Regions from separate parts of the Ensifer sp. ENS02 genome, predicted to be linked through region 1. Evidence: riboswitches for the same ligand, from Rfam matches in the RefSeq annotation. Region 1 holds a riboswitch; the other holds the start of a gene.
The links. A riboswitch is a leader RNA that binds a small molecule or an ion and turns the genes downstream of it on or off. The one in region 1 is predicted to bind FMN.
Positions count from the first base shown of each region.

Region 2: linked by a shared signal. The riboswitch ahead of IB262_RS04910 (DMT family transporter) and the one ahead of IB262_RS00605 (6,7-dimethyl-8-ribityllumazine synthase) in region 1 are both predicted to bind FMN.

Region 1 covers NZ_JACVAO010000001.1:113,743-123,972, forward strand. Annotated here, with positions in the region: gene IB262_RS00570 (FGGY-family carbohydrate kinase) at 1-183, shown strand, start outside; gene IB262_RS00575 (TIGR01459 family HAD-type hydrolase) at 180-1,031, shown strand; gene IB262_RS00580 (TIM barrel protein) at 1,046-1,984, shown strand; gene IB262_RS00585 (DeoR/GlpR family DNA-binding transcription regulator) at 2,085-2,864, shown strand; gene IB262_RS00590 (triose-phosphate isomerase) at 2,861-3,628, shown strand; gene IB262_RS00595 (RpiB/LacA/LacB family sugar-phosphate isomerase) at 3,670-4,113, shown strand; gene IB262_RS00600 (low temperature requirement protein A) at 4,324-5,607, shown strand; gene IB262_RS00605 (6,7-dimethyl-8-ribityllumazine synthase) at 5,988-6,461, opposite strand; FMN riboswitch at 6,554-6,703, opposite strand; gene IB262_RS00610 (ABC transporter ATP-binding protein) at 6,827-7,888, opposite strand; gene IB262_RS00615 (ABC transporter permease) at 7,900-8,682, opposite strand; gene IB262_RS00620 (ABC transporter permease subunit) at 8,679-9,560, opposite strand; gene IB262_RS00625 (ABC transporter substrate-binding protein) at 9,744-10,230, opposite strand, start outside.
Region 2 covers NZ_JACVAO010000002.1:88,051-98,280, reverse strand. Annotated here, with positions in the region: gene lon (endopeptidase La) at 1-1,807, shown strand, start outside; gene hupB (DNA-binding protein HupB) at 2,028-2,303, shown strand; FMN riboswitch at 2,428-2,610, shown strand; gene IB262_RS04910 (DMT family transporter) at 2,698-3,612, shown strand; gene IB262_RS04905 (esterase-like activity of phytase family protein) at 3,680-5,887, shown strand; gene IB262_RS04900 (MarR family transcriptional regulator) at 5,983-6,459, opposite strand; gene IB262_RS04895 (methyl-accepting chemotaxis protein) at 6,688-8,526, opposite strand; gene IB262_RS04890 (exonuclease SbcCD subunit D) at 8,906-10,186, shown strand; gene IB262_RS04885 (AAA family ATPase) at 10,186-10,230, shown strand, end outside.

The DNA.
Region 1 (10,230 bases):
TCGCTTGGCGGACCGGGGCTCCGATCGCTTCGCAGTGTCGGCGGCGGCGCCAAGAACGCGGTCTGGAGCGCGATCCGGGCGCGCAAGCTCGGCGTGCCGTTCCTGCCCGTCCTGTCCGAGGAGGCGGCGGCCGGCACGGCACGGCTGGCGCTGGCCGGTGCCAGAAAGGCTGGTGTGCTGTGACGTTTGCTCAAACGACTGCGATCGCGAGACTTGGCGAGATTGCCGATCGCTACGACGCCTTCCTGATCGATCAGTTCGGCGTGCTGCGCGATGGCCGCGGGCCCTATCCGGGTGCGGCCGAAACGCTGGTCAAGCTGAAGGATGCGGGAAAGCGCATCATCATCCTCTCGAATTCCGGCAAGCGCTCGGCGGAAAACGACCGTCGCCTCGTCGATCTCGGTTTCGTCGCGGGGAGCTGGGATTGGTTCCTGACCTCGGGCGAGGTCGCCTGGCAGATTCTCAGGCGGGAAGGCGAGGGTGCCGCCGGTAGGCGGCGCAAGTGCCTGCTGATCAGTCGCGACGGTGACCTCTCGCCGCTGACGGGGTTAGACCTCGAACGCACGACCAGTGGTGCCGATGCCGATTTCGTGCTGCTCGCCGCGAGCGAGGGCGATGTCCATCCGCTTTCCCACTACGAGGCGCTTTTGGCGCCGGCCGCCAGACGCGGCGTGCCCTGCCTCTGCACCAATCCGGACAAGGTGATGCTGACCAAGGAAGGTACCGCCTTCGGCGCCGGGCGTATCGCCGAGCTCTACGAAGAGCTTGGCGGCAGTGTGCGCTGGATCGGCAAGCCCTTTGCCGACATCTATGCAGCCGCGCTGGAATTCCTCGGCCATCCGAATCCGACGCGTGTCTGCGCGATCGGCGACAGCATCGAGCATGACATTGCCGGTGCCGCGAGCGCGGGACTTCACTCGATACTGGTGACGACGGGGATCCTGGAGCGCGCCTCGGACGCGGAGCGCCGCAAGCTCTTTGCCGAACACGGCGCCAACCTCGATTTCATCCTTCCGAAATTTCTCTGGTAGCCGGGAGTAAGGTCGTGGCCTTCACGCTGTCGCTCAACACCAATCCGCTGGTCAACCGCTTCGCCGAGCCTGACGACCTGATCGACACGATCGCCGAGAAGATCCGCATCGGCTACGTCCAGCTCACCCACGAGTTCGTCAATCCCGGCTGGCCGGCGGCAACGATCGCCAAGACCGTCAGGCAGTTTCGTCGGGCGCTCGACCGTACCGGGGTGAAGATCACCTCCGGCATGACCGGCCCCTATGGTCGGCTCAATCATTTCGGCCATCCGGACCCGGATGTCAGGCGCTACTATGTCGACTGGTTCAAGACCTTCGCCGATATCTCCGCCGAACTTGGCGCCTCGGGCATGGGCACGCAGTTCGCGATCTTCACGCTTCGCGATTACGACGACCCGTCGCGGCGCGAGGCGATGATGCGGATCGCCATCGATTGCTGGCGCGAAGTTGCCGAGCACGGCAAGGCGGCGGGGCTCTCCTATGTCTTCTGGGAGCCGATGTCGGTCGGGCGCGAGTTCGGCCACACGATCGAGGAATGCCGTGCGCTCGACCGGCGGCTCGCCGAAGCCCATTTGCCGATCCCGATGAAGATGATGGTCGATATCGACCACGGCGACGTCACCTCCGACAACCCCAACGACATCGATCCCTATGCCTGGGCGGCGGCGTTCCCTGCGCGCTCGCCGATCATCCACATCAAGCAATCCTCGATGAACAAGGGCGGTCATTGGCCGTTCACCGCCGCCTATAACCGCGACGGCCGCATCACGCCGGAGAAGCTGATCGGCGCGGTCAAGGCCGGTGGCGGCACCGACAACGAGATCTGCCTGGAGCTTTCCTTCCGCGAACGCGAGCCGACGGACCACAACGTCGTCGAGATGATCCGGGAGTCGGTCGAATTCTGGGAGCCACATATCGATACGGGCTTCAATCGCACAGAAAAATCACACTGAAAGATCACAAAATCACGTTAGATAAATTGAAATATCACAAATAGGTGTTATCTTCTCACGGTGAGCGTGGTCGAGGCTGCGCGGGATCGGGACCGAGATGATGAAGCCGGAAGACAGGCGACAGGCGATCATGGATGTGCTGATGGAGGCCGGAACGGCCTCCGTCGAAGACCTCTCCTTGCGCTTCGGCGTCAGCAAGATGACAGTGCATCGCGACCTCGACGACCTCGAGCAAGCGGGCCTCTTGCGCAAGGTCCATGGCGGCGCCTCGATCCAGTCGAGCCCGCAATTCGAAAGCGATTTCCGCTACCGCGAAAAGATCGCCATCTCCGAAAAGCGGCGGATCGCCGAACATGCGGCGAGCCTGATCGAGCCGGGGCAGAGCATCCTCATCGACGACAGTTCGACCACCGGCGCGATCGCCGATTGCATCCGCGACATCCGGCCGCTGACGGTCATCACCAACAATCTCGGCGTGATCACCAGCCTCTCAGGTGCTGCGGGCATCAACGTCATCGCGCTCGGCGGCCAATACAACAAGAAGTTCAACGGCTTCTTCGGCATCGTCACCGACGAGGCGCTGCGGTCGCTGCGCGTCGATATCGCCTTTCTCTCGAGTTCTGCCATCGAAGGCACCACGGCCTTCCACCAGGACCAGGAGGTGGTGCAGGCCAAGCGCCTGATGGTGAAGGCGGCCAAGCGCAAATACCTCTTAGTAGACCACGACAAATTCGGGCGCTCTGCGCTCCATTTCCTGACCGGGCTCGATTCCTTCGACGCGGTGCTGACCGGCGCTGAAGTTTCGGCCGTACATGCCGCACCGCTCGAAGAGGCAGGCATCCGGCTGGTCAGGATCGACAATCTCAAGGAGAAAGCATGAGCAAGTCAGGCCTTTGGGTCGGCACCAGCTGGAAGATGAACAAGACGCTTGCCGAGGCGATGGTCTTTGCCGACGGCCTGGCGGCTGCCGACGCATCACGGGACGAGCGGATCCAGCGCTTTGTCATTCCGCCGTTCACGGCGGTGCGTGAGGTCAAGGCGCGACTTTCCGGCACCAGCGTCAAGGTCGGCGCGCAGAACATGCATTGGGACGATGCCGGCGCCTGGACCGGCGAGGTGTCGCCGCCGATGCTTGCGGATTGCAACCTCGATGTGGTCGAGCTCGGCCACAGCGAGCGGCGCGAGCATTTCGGCGAGACCGACCGCACCGTCGGCCTGAAGACGGCAGCCGCCGTGCGCCATGGTCTGGTGCCGCTGATCTGCATCGGCGAGACGCTTTCCGAGCGCGAAGCGGGCGAGGCCGATCAGGTGCTGAAGCGCCAGGTCGAAGGCGCGCTGGCACTTCTCGAAGGCGCGGCGAAGAAGGCGACGATCCTGCTGGCCTACGAGCCGGTCTGGGCGATCGGCGTCAACGGCATTCCGGCGACGGCTGACTATGCCGACGAGCGCCACAAGCGCATCGCAGAGGTGGCGGAAGCCGCCCTCGGCCGTCGCGTGCCGGTGCTCTACGGCGGCAGCGTCAACCCCGGCAATTGCGAAGAACTGATCACCCAGGCGCATATCGACGGCCTCTTCATCGGCCGCTCCGCCTGGGACGTCACTGGCTATCTCGACATTCTGCAGCGTGTCGCCAAGGCGATCTGAGCCCCGGCCGTTGCAGCTCAAGAAGAACGAAAGGAACAATCATGAAGATTGCAATCGGAGCCGACAGCGCCGGCAAGCCCCTGCTGGATGTCATAGCCGCCCATCTCGGTGGCCGCAGCGACGTGGAAGTCGTGGATCTCAGCCAGTCCGGCTTCTATGCGGACCTCGCACAGAACCTGGCGCAGCAGGTTGTCGAGGGCAAGCATGACCGCGGCATCCTGTTCTGCGGTACCGGCATCGGTGTATGCATCTCGGCCAACAAGGTGCCGGGCATCCGCGCGGCGCTGACGCACGACACCTATTCGGCCGAGCGGGCCGCCAAGTCGAACAACGCCCAGATCATCACCATGGGCGCCCGCGTCATCGGTCCGGAGCTGGCAAAGTCGATCGTCGACACCTGGCTCGCGTCCGAGTTCGACCCGAACGGCTCTTCGGCCGGCAATGTCGAGGCGATCAATCGCCTGGATGCTGCAAGAGCCGGTTGAGGAAAGGGGCGGCGGCTTACCGTCTGCATCCGGTTCCCGGTTCAACGCCTACCTTATCTCGCGATGCCGTTGATCCTCCCTCAGGCATCGTGACGACACGCCCGGCAGCGATGCCGGGCGTTTTCATGTCCGGTCTCCCGCTTCGCCTTGACGAGGCTTCTGCAAATATTTGAATATTCTTGCGGATCGTCAATTGAAGGGCGTCGCCGCATGAGTGAAACCACCCCGACCGAGCCGCATCAAAGCGCGCACCACCATGTGGCGCGCATGAGCGGCCGCGACACGCATGAACATCACAGGACGGCGACGACGCTCGAACTCTTGTTCGACCTGACCTTCGTCATCGCCTTCAGCCTCGCCGCTTCGCAGCTTGCTCATTTCCTGGCCGAAGGGCACTTCTTTTCCGGCCTCTTCGGCTTCGCGCTTGCGACCTTCTCCATCTGCTGGGCCTGGATCAATTTCAGCTGGTTTGCCTCCGCCTACGACACGGACGACTGGGTCTTCCGCATCGTCACCATGGTGCAGATGGTCGGCGTGCTGATCCTTGCGATCGGCCTGCCGCCGATGTTCGAGTCGATCGACAAGGGTGAGCATCTCGACAACGGCATCATGGTGCTCGGCTATGTCGTCATGCGGGTGGCAATGCTCTTCCAATGGCTGCGCGCCAGCCGGCAGGACCCGGCCCGACGGGATGCCTGCATGGCCTATGTCAAAGCAATCAGCCTCGCCCAGCTCGGCTGGGTCGTTCTGATCTTCTTCGATTTCTCGCTGCTGGTGACCTTCGTCATGGTCGTGGGGCTGACGGCGATCGAGATGCTCGGCCCCTATGTCGCCGAGATGCGCTACGGCGGAACGCCCTGGCATGCCCATCACATCGCCGAGCGCTACGGGCTGCTCGCGATCATTGCGCTTGGGGAAGGGGTGGTCGGCACGGTCGCCTCAATCTCCGCCGTGGTCGAAGGGCAGGGCTGGAACCTCGATGTCGCGCTCGTCTGCCTCGCCGGTACGGGGCTCACCTTCGGCATGTGGTGGATCTATTTTCTGCTGCCGAGCGCCGAGATCCTGCACCGGCACCGTCAAAAACGCTCCTTCGTCTGGGGCTACGGCCACATGCCGATCTTCGCCTCGATCGTCGCGACTGGCGCCGGCCTGCATGTGGCGGCCTATTACATCGAGCACAAGGCGCATATCGGCTCGGTCGCAACGGTGCTGACCGTTGCGGTGCCCGTCGCGTGCTACATCGGGCTGCTCTATGCGATGTACGTCTATCTTGTGCAGCAGGTGGAGCGGTTGCATCTCTGGCTGCTCGCGGGCACGGCAGTGGTGCTGGCCGCGTCAGTGGTCGCGGCCATGGCCGGGCTCGACATGGCCAAGTGCCTGATCATCCTGATGCTCGCGCCCGTCGTCACTATCGTCGGCTACGAGGTGGCGGGGCACCGGCACCGCGTGGCGGCACTGGATCGCAGCCTGCGCAAGAACGAGGGTGCGCATTGATTTTGCGAGCCGAAACAGTGCGTTGCCGGCTCAAGCTGGTGAGCCGATTCAGGTGGTTCAGAGGTTGATTCAAGTGGAGCGTTCGGCGCTGTTCGCCCCTGCCGCTGCCCCCTCACGCTAACCTTCTCCCCGCAGGCGGGGAGAGGGAACGAGAACGCGAGCTGCCTCGGAATTTGTGATGGACCCGGGTGGAAGGCCGTTCTCGGTAGCCCCGGGGACAGAGTTTGCGCGACAAGGGTGCCGCTTGTGTCCTTCTCCCCGCCCGCGGGGAGAAGGTGGCCGGCAGGCCGGATGAGGGGCATTCCCCTCACCGGGCGGATGAGGGGCAAGCCTTCACCGGGCGGATGAGGGGCGAGCCAACCTCAACCGCATTTCGCCGATCAGGCGTTGACCAGCGCCAGCTTGGCGCGGGCGTCGAGGATCTGGGCGCAGGCGTTGGCCGCCTCCGTACCCTTGGTAACGAAGTGCTCGCGGAAGAAGGCGATCAGCGGTTCGCTTTCCTGGAAATTGTGCGGCGTCAGTACGGCGGAAAGCACCGGCACATTGGTGTCGAGTTGCACGCGCATCATGCCGTCGAGCACGGTGCCGGCGACGAAATCGTGGCGGTAGATGCCGCCGTCGACGACGAAGGCGGTGCCGAGGATCGCGGCATAGCGGCCGGTCTTGGCCAGCGTCTGCGCATGCAGCGGGATCTCGAGCGCGCCGGGCACGTCGAAGATCTCGACGTCGGCTGCCGAGCCGCCAAGCTTCGTCCATTGCGTGACGAAGGCATCGACGCAGCGGTCGACGATATCGGCATGCCAGCGGGCACGAACGATCGCGATCTTGGCGGCGGGGTGGGAAAGAATGGTCATGGTCTCAAGCCTTTCAGGGTTTGGCGTTTCCAATGATCCCGTCGGGCGAACATGCATGCGCGCGAGGTCCCGTCGCGGGGGCCCACGTTGCTGCTTGCTCTCTTCCATCCGGACTGTGACCGTCGGCTCCGGAATCTGACCGGATCTGCTGACCCCCAGGGTGAAACCCTGAGGCGCTCGCGGGCTTCGGCCTTTCGGCCGCTACCGCCGGTGGGGAATTTCACCCCGCCCTGAGAACAACGCGACTATATAGCGCGACCGCGCGCGGTCAAACGCACGGTGCGACGAAAATGCCGGAAATCACGACAGATTTTTCCAGTGTTTGGAGCCATCGGAAGAAATCGTTCCGATGGCTTTCGATCCGCTTACTCGCGGATGACCAAGAGGTCCTTGGCGGCAAAGCGCAGCGTGACGTTGTCGCCGGAAACGGGCGGGGCCACACCCGGATTGTTGAACATGTCGAAGGAGATGACGTCGCCGCCGACGCGAAGGCGCGTGCGGATGACCGAGCCGAGGAAGCTCGTCGAGACGACCTCGCCCGCAAGCGACGTGTCGCCCGTGGCGCCCTCGGCGATCGAGCCCGCTTCGGGACGAAGCGCCAGCGAAATGCTGTCGCCGCCCTTCATGCCGGCAATCGGATCCTTCAGCGCGATCTGCTGGTTGCCGATCGTGACGGCACCCGCGGCCGGGTCCGCGACCTTGCCTTCGATGATGCTGAGCGTGCCGACGAAGGAGGCGACGAAACGCGTTGACGGCGTGTTGTAGATCTCGAAGGGGGTGCCGATCTGGTCGGCGCGGCCGGCATTCATGACGACGATGCGATCGGAGATCGACAGCGCTTCTTCCTGGTCATGGGTCACGAACACGGTGGTGATGCCGAGCTGTTGCTGGATCTGCCGGATTTCCTCGCGCAGCGACACGCGGATCTTGGCGTCGAGCGCCGACAGCGGCTCGTCGAGCAGCAGCACCTGCGGCTTGACCGCAATGGCGCGGGCAAGCGCAACGCGCTGCTGCTGGCCGCCGGAGAGCTGGTAGGGGAAGCGGTCCGCCAGGTGCTCGAGCTTGATCAGCCCGAGCATCTGCTTCACCCTCGCGTCGATCTCCGACTTGTCTGTACCTGCAACCTTGAGGCCGAAGGCGACGTTGTCATGCACGTTCATGTTGGGAAACAGCGCATAGGCCTGGAACACCATGCCGATGTTGCGCTGGTTGGGCTTCAGCGAGTTCTGGTCGCGGCCGTTGATGACGATCTTGCCGCTGGTAGGGCTTTCGAAGCCGGCGATCATGCGCAGGACCGTGGTCTTGCCGCAGCCCGATGGCCCGAGGAACGAGACGAACTCGCCCTTTTCGATGTCCATGTTGAAATCGTGCACGACGTGAACCGGGCCGAAGGACTTCTTGATGCTGGTGAGTGACAGGAAACTCATGGGTGCGGTCCTCAGGCCTTAGGAGGCGCGCTTTTTTGAAAGCGCGAGACGAGCTGGATGAGGCCGAGGCAGCCCCAGGTGATGCCGAATGCAATGACGGCGAGTGCGGCCGGTTCATAGGCGCGGTTGGCGCCCAGGAGCTGCATGTAGGGGCCGAAAGCCGGGCGGTTGAGCAAGGCAGCCATGGTGAACTCGCCGATGACGATGGCAAAGGTCAGGAAGGCGCCCGAGAGCACGGCGACGAGCACGTTCGGCAGAATGATCTTGGCAAGGATCGTCGTCCATCCGGCGCCGAGGCTTTGGGCGGCCTCGGTCAAGGTGGCGACGTCGATGGTGCGAAGGCCGGTGTCGACCGCGCGGTACATGTAGGGTAGCGCAAGCGTCGCATAGCCGAACATCAGGAGGATGTTGGTGCCGGTGAGCGAGCCCGTCAACGGCAGCCAGCTCGAGGTGTTGTAAAGCCGGATGTAGCCGAAGACGATGACGATCGCTGGGATGACCAGCGGCAGCAGCGTGATGAACTCGATGACGGGGCGCAGCCGCGGCAGCTTGAGGCGGACCCAATAGGCTGTCGGCACGACGAGCAGAACACCGAAGAGGATGGTGAACAAGGCCTGCAGCACCGAATAGGTGAAGGTCTCCTGGAAGCGCGGGTCGGCGAAGACCTTCTGGTAAGCGTCGAAGGAGTATTCGCCGCGGCGCATCTTCAAGGAGAAGTTGGTCATGCCGATGAGCGGCAGGGTGAAATAGAGGAGGCCGAAAACGAGGGCTCCCCAGGCCCAGATCTTCTTCATTTCAGCCACCTTTCGCTGCGGCTGCGCAGCCAGATGTAGATCGCGTTGGCGATACCGGTGACGACGATCATGCCGAAGGCGAGCGCGTAACCGAGATGCGGGTTGCCGAGCACGTCGCCGCGGATCTGGGCAAAGAGCAGGATCGGCACGATCGAGAGCGACGAGCCGGTGAGTGCGATCGCGGTCGCAACGGCGCCGAAGGCATTGGCGAACAGCAGCGCCAGCGTGCCGAGCAGCGACGGAAGCAGGATCGGGAAGGCGACCATGCGCCAGTATTGCAGGCCGGTGGCGCCGAGGATCTCGGCGGCCTCGCGCCATTCACGCTTCAGGCCGTCGAGTGCCGGCGTGATGATCAGGATCATCAGCGGGATCTGGAAGAACAGATAGGTGACCGTCAGCCCCCAGAAGGACAGCAGGTTGAAGCCGAGCATCCGGAGGTCGAGCCCGAAGTTCGAGCGCAGGAAGACAGTGACGATGCCGACAGGTCCAAGCGTCGCGAGAAAGGCAAAGGCGAGCGGCACGCCGGCGAAGTTGGAGGCGACGCCGGAGAAGGTCAGGAGCGGTCCGCGGATCCCCTTCGGCAAGCCGCCGAAGACGATGGCGGACGCCATGGCAAAGCCAATCAGGCAGCCGAGAAGCGCCGAGGCGATGCTGATCTTGATGGAGATCCAGTAGGCAGCCAGGATCGAGGGCGTGAACAGGCCGCGGATGTTGTCGAGCGTGAAGCTGCCATCGGGCGTCTGAAACGCGCCGACCACGATCTTCATCGTCGGCAAAAGCAGGAACAGCGTCACGAAGGCGGCAAAGGGAAGAATGCCCAGCCAGTGAAGCGGTAGGCGACGCGCCGGCGGGCTGGCGTCGGGTTTAGCAGATGACATTCCGTTCGCGCCCCTGAAGCCGCGTTTTCCACGCGGGCGTTATCGATTGTTGCAAGCAAGAAGCGGGAAACCGACGAAGCCGCGCACGGCTCCCAGATCTCGCTCCAAGGACTTGAATTTCTTACGAATAACCTATGCGCCCCGACCGGAAAACCGGTCGGGGCGACATGTCTGTGGAAAGGCTTACTGAACGTTCGCGCCGACGACGGAATCCCAGCCGCCGGTGACGGCAGCCTTGTTGGCGTCGACTTCTTCGAGCGTCGGGAAGTAGGCCTTCTCGTAAGCGGCTGCCGGCGGCAGGGCGTCGATCAGCTCCTGCGGAACCTTGCCGGCCTTGACCATGGCGTTGAAGCGGGTCGGGTGGCAGAAGCCCTTGAGCCAGCCGAGCTGACCTTCGTCGGAGTAGAGGTGCTCCATCCACAGCTTCGCTGCGTTCGGGTGCGGCGCGTAGGCGGAGATGCCCTGAACGTAGACGCCGGCGAGAACGCCGCTGGCCGGAACGACGACTTCGGTCGGCGGGTTGCCGTTGAGCGTCTTTGCCCAGCCGAGCGCGTTGTAGTCCCAGGCAACGACGATCGGGGTCGAGCCCTGGGCGAGCGTGCCCGACTTGCCGATAACCGGAACGAAGTTGCCGGCCTTGTTCAGTTCGGCGAAGTAGCCGAGACCAGCT
Region 2 (10,230 bases), on a different contig from region 1:
CGAGATCTCCGTCCTGCAGGTGGAAAAGCGCATCCGCTCGCGCGTCAAGCGCCAGATGGAGAAGACCCAGCGCGAGTACTACCTCAACGAACAGATGAAGGCGATCCAGAAGGAACTCGGCGACGGCGAAGACGGCCGCGACGAGATGGCCGAGCTCGAAGAGCGTATCGCCAAGACCAAGCTTTCCAAGGAAGCGCGCGAAAAGGCTGATGCAGAGCTGAAGAAGCTGCGCCAGATGAGCCCGATGTCGGCGGAAGCCACCGTCGTTCGCAACTACCTGGATTGGCTGCTCGGCCTGCCTTGGGGCAAGAAGTCGAAGATCAAGACCGACCTGAACCATGCCGAGGAAGTGCTCAACGTCGATCATTTCGGCCTCGACAAGGTCAAGGAGCGCATCGTCGAGTATCTCGCCGTGCAGGCGCGTTCGACCAAGATCAAGGGCCCCATCCTGTGCCTCGTCGGCCCTCCGGGCGTCGGCAAGACCTCGCTCGCCAAGTCGATCGCCAAGGCGACCGGCCGCGAATATGTGCGCATGGCGCTGGGCGGCGTTCGTGACGAAGCCGAGATCCGTGGCCACCGCCGCACCTATATCGGCTCGATGCCGGGCAAGGTCGTTCAGTCGATGAAGAAGGCGAAGCGGTCCAACCCGCTGTTCCTGCTCGACGAAATCGACAAGATGGGCCAGGACTTCCGCGGCGATCCGTCGTCGGCGCTGCTTGAGGTGCTGGATCCGGAACAGAACTCGACCTTCATGGACCACTACCTGGAGGTCGAATACGACCTGTCCAACGTGATGTTCATCACCACCGCCAACACGCTGAATATCCCGGCGCCGTTGATGGACCGCATGGAAGTGATCCGCATCGCCGGCTACACGGAAGAGGAAAAGTTGGAAATCGCCAAACGGCATCTGCTGCCGAAGGCGATCCGCGACCACGCGCTGCAGCCGAAGGAATTCTCGGTCACAGACGGCGCGCTGATGGCGGTCATCCAGACCTACACCCGCGAAGCCGGTGTGCGTAACTTCGAACGCGAGCTGATGAAGCTCGCCCGCAAGGCCGTGACCGAGATCATCAAGGGCAAGGCCAAGAAGGTCGAAGTGAACGCTGCCAACATCAACGACTATCTGGGCGTTCCGCGCTTCCGCCACGGCGAAGCCGAACGTGACGATCAGATCGGTGTTGTCACCGGTCTCGCATGGACTGAGGTCGGCGGCGAGCTTCTGACGATCGAAGGCGTCATGATGCCCGGCAAGGGCCGCATGACCGTCACCGGCAACCTGCGCGACGTGATGAAGGAATCGATTTCCGCGGCGGCTTCTTATGTCCGCTCGCGCGCAATCGACTTCGGCATCGAACCGCCGCTGTTCGACAAGCGTGACATCCACGTGCACGTACCGGAAGGTGCGACGCCGAAGGATGGCCCGTCGGCCGGCGTCGCCATGGCAACCACGATCGTGTCGATCATGACCGGCATCCCGATCTCCAAGGATGTCGCAATGACCGGCGAGATCACGCTGCGCGGCCGCGTGCTGCCGATCGGCGGTCTGAAGGAGAAGCTCCTGGCAGCGCTGCGGGGCGGCATCAAGAAGGTGCTGATCCCGGAAGAGAACGCCAAGGATCTCGCCGAGATCCCGGACAACGTGAAGAACGCGCTCGAAATCATCCCGGTTTCGCGGGTGGGCGAGGTGCTCGAACACGCTCTGGTGCGCATGCCGGAACCGATCGATTGGGACCCGGCAAACGAGCCGGCAACCGTAGCACCGGTTGATTCGCAGGACGAAGCAGGCTCCTCCGTCGCCCACTGACGGGCGCTTGAAAATGGGTGCCGCCGGCTCGCGCGGCGCTCATTTTGCAGAAAAATTGGGAAGACCGGCCATTGGCCGGTCTTTTTTGTTGTAAAAGCGCCCTGCAAGCCTTGCATTCCAAGGGATTAGGCGCAATTGGGAAAGGCAAGACGCGGGCGAAGCGCAAGCCGCCGCGCCTTAAAACACAGTCGTTTCGAACCAATCTGAAAGGGGTGGAAACATGAACAAAAATGAGCTCGTGTCTGCCGTTGCTGAGAAGGCCGGACTTTCCAAGACCGACGCATCTTCTGCAGTTGATGCAGTTTTCGAGACCATCCAGGCTGAGCTGAAGAACGGCGGCGACATTCGCCTGGTCGGCTTCGGCAACTTCTCGGTTTCGCGCCGCGAAGCCTCGAAGGGCCGTAACCCGTCCACGGGTGCGGAAGTTGACATCCCGGCACGCAACGTGCCGAAGTTCACGGCCGGCAAGGGCCTGAAGGATGCCGTCAACGGCTGATGAGATTTGCTTGGCGGCCGGACACGAGGCCGGCAGTCCAGGTATTCGAGGGTTCGGCGCAAGCCGGACCCTTTCGCATTTTTGGGGCAGCCCTTGCGGGTGTCCGTCATTTGCTCTAGGGCTTGCCCATTCTCAGGGCGGGGTGAAAGTCCCCACCGGCGGTAAGGGCATGACAGCGCGGCGTCTTGGAGACGCGCGAAGGTGGCCCAAGCCCGCGAGCGCCTTTCCTCGATTTTTGGGGAGAGGGTCAGCAGATCCGGTGCAACTCCGGAGCCGACGGTCATAGTCCGGATGAAAGAGAATGGTCGCTGGCACGAAGGGCAGGGATGCCCGGCGTCGTGCCGTGCGCTCATGCGTCCTGATTTGTGTTTGGTCCGCTTTCAGGGTGCATGACATGAATCAGACTTCCCTCGGCTTTTCCTCCTCGCGCGCCATGGCCGGAGCCGGCTTCATGGTGTTGGCCGGGATCGCTTTCGCCGGCCTCAATGTCGTCACCCAATGGCTGACGATGAAGCTCGGTTTTCCAGCCACCGCCATGGCGTTCTGGCAATATGCCTTCGCCTTCCTCTTCTCACTGCCGTTTCTGCGACGCGTCGGGCTGTCGGCCATGCGCACCGACTATCCCTGGCGTCACGTCGCGCGCGTGGTGTTGGCCGCCTTCGGTGTGGGGGCCTGGGTCTCCGGTCTGGCGCACGTGCCGATCTGGCAGGCGATCGCGCTGGTCATGACCTCGCCGTTCTTCATCATCCTCGGCGCCCGCCTGTTTCTCGGCGAACGCGTCGGCGCGGCGCGCTGGGCCGCAACCGCGGTCGGTTTCGCCGGGGCGATGATCATTCTCGAACCGTGGTCGGACAGCTTCAGCTGGGCCGCCCTTTTGCCGATCCTGTCGGCGCTGTTGTGGGGCGCTTCGTCGCTCATCACCAAGAGCCTCACAAGTATCGAGCGCCCCGAAACGATCACCGTATGGCTGCTTGTGCTTCTGACGCCGATCAACGGCGCCATCGCGCTTTCGGCCGGCTTCACCATGCCGGATGGGACAGCACTCGGCTTCCTGCTTCTCGCCGGGATACTGACCGTAGTCGCACAATATCTGCTGACGCTCGCCTATACTGTTGCCGACGCTGCCTACGTGCAGCCCTTCGACGATCTGAAGCTGCCGCTTAACGTCTTTGCGGGCTGGCTGGTCTTCGGTTACGCGCCGACAGGATATCTTTGGGTCGGCGCAGTGCTGATCCTTGGCGCCTCGCTGTTCATCATGCGCAACGAGATGCGGCGCGAGCGCGCCGCGCCTGCAACCGGAACGGTGTAAAACCCAAGCGTTGTCATTCGGCTGTCATCGGCATCGCGCAGAACCCCCATGTTTTCAGTGTTCGCACATGGGGGATTTCATGACCATCACTTCGCGCGTGACCGCGCTTGCGGCCGTTCTTCTTGCATCCGCAGCATTTCCTGCGGCGGCCGAGCCCGTCTTCAACCGCATTGCATCCTTTGCTGTTGCCGATAACCTGCCGGAAGGCGATGCGCGCAAGGCGCCGACATCTGCCGAAATCATCACGGCCAGCGAAGACGGCAACACGCTTGTCTATTCCGACAGCCCCGGCAAGCGCGTCGGCCTGATCGACATCACCGATGCCAAGGCGCCGAAGGCAGCCGGCACGGTCTCTTTTGACGGCGAGCCGACCTCGGTCACCATCGCCGGTGCAAAGGCACTCGTCGCGGTCAACACGCGCGAAAGCTTCGTCAAGCCTTCGGGGCTTCTTGCGGTCGTCGATCTGGCCTCGAAGAAAGTCGATGCCACCTGCGATCTCGGCGGCCAGCCGGATTCGATCGCCGTCAACAAGGACCGCACGCTGGCGGCCATCGCCATCGAGAACGAGCGCGATGAAGAGCTGAACGACGGCAAGATCCCGCAGATGCCGGCCGGCGACCTCGTCATCTTGTCTTTGAAGGATGGTGTTGCCGATTGCGGTTCGCTGAAGCGCGTGACGCTGACCGGTCTTGCCGAAATCGCCGGTGAAGACCCGGAGCCGGAATTCGTTTCCTTCAACGGCAAGGACGAGATCGCGCTGACGCTGCAGGAGAACAACCACATCGTCATCATCGACGGCAAGACGGGAACGGTGAAGACGCATTTCTCTGCCGGCACGGTCGACCTCAAGAACATCGACACCAAGCGCAACGGCGCGATTGCCTTCAAGGACGAGCAGCCGGGCCGCAAGCGCGAGCCCGACGCGGTGAAGTGGCTCGACGACAACCGCATCGTCGTTGCCAACGAAGGCGACTATGAAGGCGGTTCGCGCGGTTTCACGATCTTCGACACCACCGGCAAGGTACTCTTCGAATCGGGCGCGGGCTTCGAGCATGCGATTGCCGCCATCGGCCACTATCCCGAGAAGCGCTCTTCGGCCAAGGGCGTTGAGCCCGAGGGCCTGGAAGCGGCGAAGTTCGGTGACGACAACCTGTTCTTCGTTCTGTCCGAGCGTGCCTCGATCGTCGGCGTCTACAAGGATACGGGCGCCGAGCCTGAGCTGCTGCAGCTCCTGCCGTCGGGCATCTCGCCGGAAGGCGCCGTCGCGATCCCCGCGCGCAATCTCTTTGCGACCGCAAACGAAGTCGATCTCGTCGAGGACGGCGGCGCGCGCTCGCACGTGATGATCTATGAGCGTGCCGAGGGCGAAGCGGTCTATCCGCAGATCCGCTCCGCCGAGAAGGATGGCCTGCCGATCGGCTTCGGCGCACTCTCCGGTCTCGCTGCCGTCGCCGACAAGCCCGGCTTCCTGCGCGCCGTCAACGATTCGGTCTACTCGTCGCAGCCCACGATCTTCACCATCGACGCCACCCAGAAGCCGGCGCTGATCGCCGAAGCGCTCGCCATCACCCGCGATGGCGCACCGGCGCAGAAGCTCGACATCGAAGGCATCGCCAATGACGGGGAAGGGGGCTTCTGGCTCGCGTCGGAAGGCAACTCCGACAAGCTCTACAGCCACGCCATCTTCCACGTGAACAAGAAGGGCGAGATCAAGAAGGAAATCGCCCTGCCGGAAGCGCTGCGTGCCGGCGAAACCCGCTTTGGCTTCGAAGGCATCACCGTTGTCGGCGAAGGCGACGAGCAGACGCTGTGGATGGCGGTTCAGCGCGAATGGAAGGATGACGAGAAGGGCTTCGTCAAGCTCGTCTCCTACAACGTGAAGAGCGAAGAATGGGGCGCCGTGCGCTACCCACTCGAAAAGGCCGGTGACGGCTGGGTTGGTCTGTCGGAAATTTCCGTCCACGGCGACTATGCCTATGTCATCGAGCGCGACAACCTGATCGGTCAGGCTGCCAAGCTGAAGAAGATCTATCGCGTTGCGCTCTCGGAACTGAAGCCAGCTGCCCTTGGCGGTGAACTGCCCGTCGTCAAGAAGGAAGAGGTTCGTGATCTCATTCCGGAACTGAAGGCGCTGAATGGCTACGTCGTCGACAAGGTCGAAGGCTTCACCGTCGATGCCGCCGGCAACGGCTATGTCGTCACCGACAATGACGGCGTCGACGACTCCTCTGGCGAAACCCTGTTCTTCTCCATTGGCGCAATCAACGCGATGTAAGCGTTACCGCCCGGAGAAAACGGGAGAGGCCGGGACATGACGTCCCGGCCTCTTTCTGTTTCGGCACTTGTGATTTGCGACGAGCGAGAACGCTCCTAGCGGGCGATCGCGATCTGCGCTGCCTCTTCGGCCTCATCCTTGCGCTTGCGGATCTCGTCCGTCCGGTCGACCAGCTTGCCGACGATATCAAAGAGCGCGTCGAGTTCTTCGTCGTCGAGGGCCGAGAAGATCTCCTCGAGCAGCTGCTTGCGCGGGTGCTCTGCGGCTTCCAGTACGACGCGGCCCGTTTCGGTGATCGAGACGATCTTGGCGCGCCGGTCTTCAGGATCGGGCTTGCGCATGACCAGGCGGTCACGCTCCAGGCCGTCGATCGCTTCGGTGACGGTGCGCGGCGCGAAGTTCAGCGCGCAGGCGATGTCGGTCGAACGACAGGGGCCGAGCTTGCTGAGGAAGAAGAGGAACTTGCTGCGCGCCAGCGACACGCCTTCCTCGGTCATCGATTCGTTCACCAGCCGGTGAACCCGGTGGTAAAGCTCGAACAGTCTATCGGAAACTTCAAATGTCTTCTTCATGATCGTCGCTGGAATTTCATGAGGTGCCATGTGAAATGGCAGTAACATTAGTGATAGTTATAATTGCCGCATTTGTCGACACAAACCTCCGGCGTTTCACGGTAACTCCATCGCCGACAAAGAAACGGCCGCCATTTCTGGCGGCCGTTTCACTCGATGTGGCAAGAAATTCTCGCGACAGGCGACCGTTTGCGCGTCACACGACTTGCGCGTCGCCTCCGATCGCGATCAGGCGGCCCAGCGCGCGCCGTTGGTCGACTGGGCGTAGCCGTGACCGCCAGCCTCGGCGAGCGTGAAGCGCGCGATCAGTTCGCGCAGACGGCCGGCTTCCTGGGCAAGCGTCGCGCTTGCCGCATTGGCTTCCTCGACCATCGCCGCGTTCTGCTGGGTGACCTGGTCCATCTGGTTGACGGCCGTATTGACCTCGGAGAGCCCGGCGGACTGTTCCTGTGCCGAGACGGCGATCGCGTCCATATGCTGGTTGATCGTGACGATGAAGCCTTCGATCGTGCGCAGAGCCTCGCCGGTTTCGCGCACGAGACGGACGCCGCTTTCGACTTCAACGGCGGAGTTGCGGATCAGATCCTTGATCTCCTTGGCCGCGTTGGCCGAGCGCTGGGCAAGCTCGCGCACTTCCTGGGCGACGACGGCGAAACCCTTACCGGCATCACCGGCACGCGCTGCTTCGACGCCGGCGTTGAGCGCCAGCAGGTTGGTCTGGAAAGCGATCTCGTCGATGACGCCGATGATGTTGGAGATCTGGCTCGACGAATGCTCGATGCGGCCCATGGCGTCGACCGCGCCCGACACGATCGCGCCGGACTTGCGGGCGCTTTCGTTGGCCTGGCCGGCAACGCTGCGGGCCTCGTGGGTACGCTTCGACGAATTGCCGACATTGACCGTGATCTGGTCGAGTGCTGCCGCCGTTTCTTCCAGAGACGCTGCCTGCTGCTCGGTCCGGCGCGACAGGTCGTCGGCGCTCTGGCTGACTTCACGGGCACCGCTGTCGATGCTGCCCGATGCTGACGAGACGGCGGCAAGCGTGTCGGCGAGCTGGGCGACAGCCTGGTTCAGGTCGTGACGCAGCTGCTCGAAATCGGGCGAGAAGGGTTCGTTGAGCTGGAAGGCGAGATCGCCCGAAGCAAGGCGGCGCAGGCCGCTCGCAAGACCGGCGGTGGCTTCCTGAAGGCGGCGCTGGGCGGCTGCTTCCGCTTCTTCCGTCACGCGCAGACGCTCGGCTTCCGCCTTGGCGCGCTGTGTCTGGGCGTCGGCTTCGAGATGCTGATTGGCGATCGCCGCCTGGCGGAAGACCTCGACTGCACGGGCCATCTCGCCGATTTCGTCCTTGCGGGCGCCATAGGGGATGCTGCTGTCGGTGTCACCTTCGGCAAGGCGTGCCATCGAGCGGGTGATGATCTGGATCGGGCGAGCGATGCCGCGCACGGCATAGAGGATGGCGCCGAGCACGATGACGGCGGCAAGGGCGATGACGCCGATCTCGATCATGCGGATCTGGTCATGCGTGGCCGAGCTTGCGGCAACGGCGGCATCCGCGCCGGCGAGGTTCAGCGCCCGCATTTCCTTGATCGCCTCGTCGACCTTGCCTTCGGTCTCGCGCATCTCGACCTTGAAGACGCTCTGCGCCTTCATGTTCTCGAGGTTGTTGGAGAGCTTGACCATGCCTTCGGCGACGGAGAGATAGGCCTGATAGGCAGTCCGGACATTGTCGAGCGCCGCCTCGTCGGCATCGGTGACCATCAGGCTCGAATATTCGTCGGCGAGCTTGTTGAAGCCTGCGACGGTCTCACCGATGACCTTTTCCGCTGCCTTCTTTTCAAACGGCGTCAGGGAAATCAGATGGCGGGCAAACGCCATGCGGGTATCGGAAAGCTGCGTTTCGAGCGCGCGGGAAAGCGAGACGCGCGGTAGCCAGGTGGTGGCGATCTCGTTGTTGCGCTCGTTCATCATCTTGATGCCGCCGAGAGATGAAACGGCAAGCGCCGAAACGATAACGGCGACCACGAGGAAAAGGGCAATAAGCGTGTGGGAAATCTTGAGCCGTGACATGGTACCCCCGGAAGGACGGCCGTCCGTAAAACTGTACTTGAATTAAGTCATTCCGGCTCTTGATCGTCATGACGGAGCGGATAGCCGAAGCAGGAATCATTCCGGTGCCTGGACGCGCTTGAAACGCAGCCGGGGCAAACCTATCGAACAAGATGTTACAAAAGCCCTAATCGATTAAAGTGAGTATAATCTGATATTTGCAGGTAGCGCCGCGATGTCTTGAACAGACGATGTTAACAATCGCCGCCAACCGCATTTGTATTAGCGCCGCCTTTACTTCAGCAGGCTGAAATATGCTTGCCGGGAGCCTGCGCATCTCGCAAGTGGATGACGTGTGACGGCTGATTGACGGGCGGTGGCGGGACGGCCATGGTCGGCCATGCCCTTCCGTTTCGTCCATACCGCAGACCTGCATCTCGATTCGCCTCTCCGCAGCCTCGCCCTTAGAAATGCCGACCTCGCAGAGATCGTGCGCGGGGCGTCGCGGCAGGCTCTGGTCAAGATCGTCGATCTCTGCATCGCCGAAGAGGCCGATGCCCTGCTGATTGCCGGCGATCTCTATGACGGCAGCCAGACGTCGATGAACACGGCCCTGTTTCTCGGACGGGAACTGCGCCGGCTGGATGAACACGGCATCCGCATCTTCATCATCCGCGGCAACCACGACGCCCAGTCGCAGGTCACCAATGAACTGACCCTGCCGCCGTCCGCCCACGTCTTCAAGGGCAGGGCAAAGGCGGTGGTCGCCAAGACGCTGGCAAGCGGTCGCGACGTCTATGTGCACGGTGTAAGCTTCGCCAGCCCGCATGCGCCCGAAAGCCTGCTTCCGGCCTTCCAGCCGCCGGTGCCCGGCGCGGTGAACATCGGCATGCTGCACACGAGCCTCGCAGGTGCCGCGGGTCACGATCTCTATGCCCCCTGCAGCGTCGCCGATCTCGTTGCCCATGGCTTCGATTACTGGGCGCTTGGCCACATCCACCAGCGGCAGGTCCATGCGGCAGACCCCTTCATCGTGATGCCGGGTATGCCGCAGGGTCGCGACATCAATGAAGTCGGCGTGAAGAGCGTGTCGTTCGTCACGGTCGACGACGACGGCCATGTCAATCTTGCCGAGCGGGCGATAGGCATCGCCAGCTTCGAACGCCTTCGTGTCGATCTGACGGGCATCTCGGAATGGCGCGACATGCTCGATGCCGTCAGGCAGGCGCTTTCGCGTACCTGTGGTGAAGCAGCGGCAGAGAACGTCATCCTGCGTCTGACGCTCGCCGGCGCGACGCCCTTGGCCTGGCGCCTTCGCCGTGACGCGGACCTGTTGCGGGCGGAGATCGACAACATCGCCGCCGGCATCGCCGGCTGCTGGATCGAGAAGGTCGAACTCACCTGCGGCAACGCCCGGACCGAAAAACCGGGCGCCATGCTCGATCCCGTCGAAGAGCTGGCGGCGCTCGTCGAAGCGGACGTCTTGCCGGCGCACGGGTTTCGCCAGGACGTGCTGGCGGCCGTGGAAGACGTCCTGCAACAGCTTCCGCCCGAGCTTCGCCAATCGCTGGCACCGGACGAAGAGGCGGTCGCGCGGCTGGCGTTTGAAGCCGGTGTGTCGGGAACCGCCGAGGTGCTCGCCCATCTTCATGGCGGTGGCGCCGGCGAGGGTGGCCACTGATGCGGATCAGCGCGCTCGATCTCGTCCGCTACGGCAAGTTTACC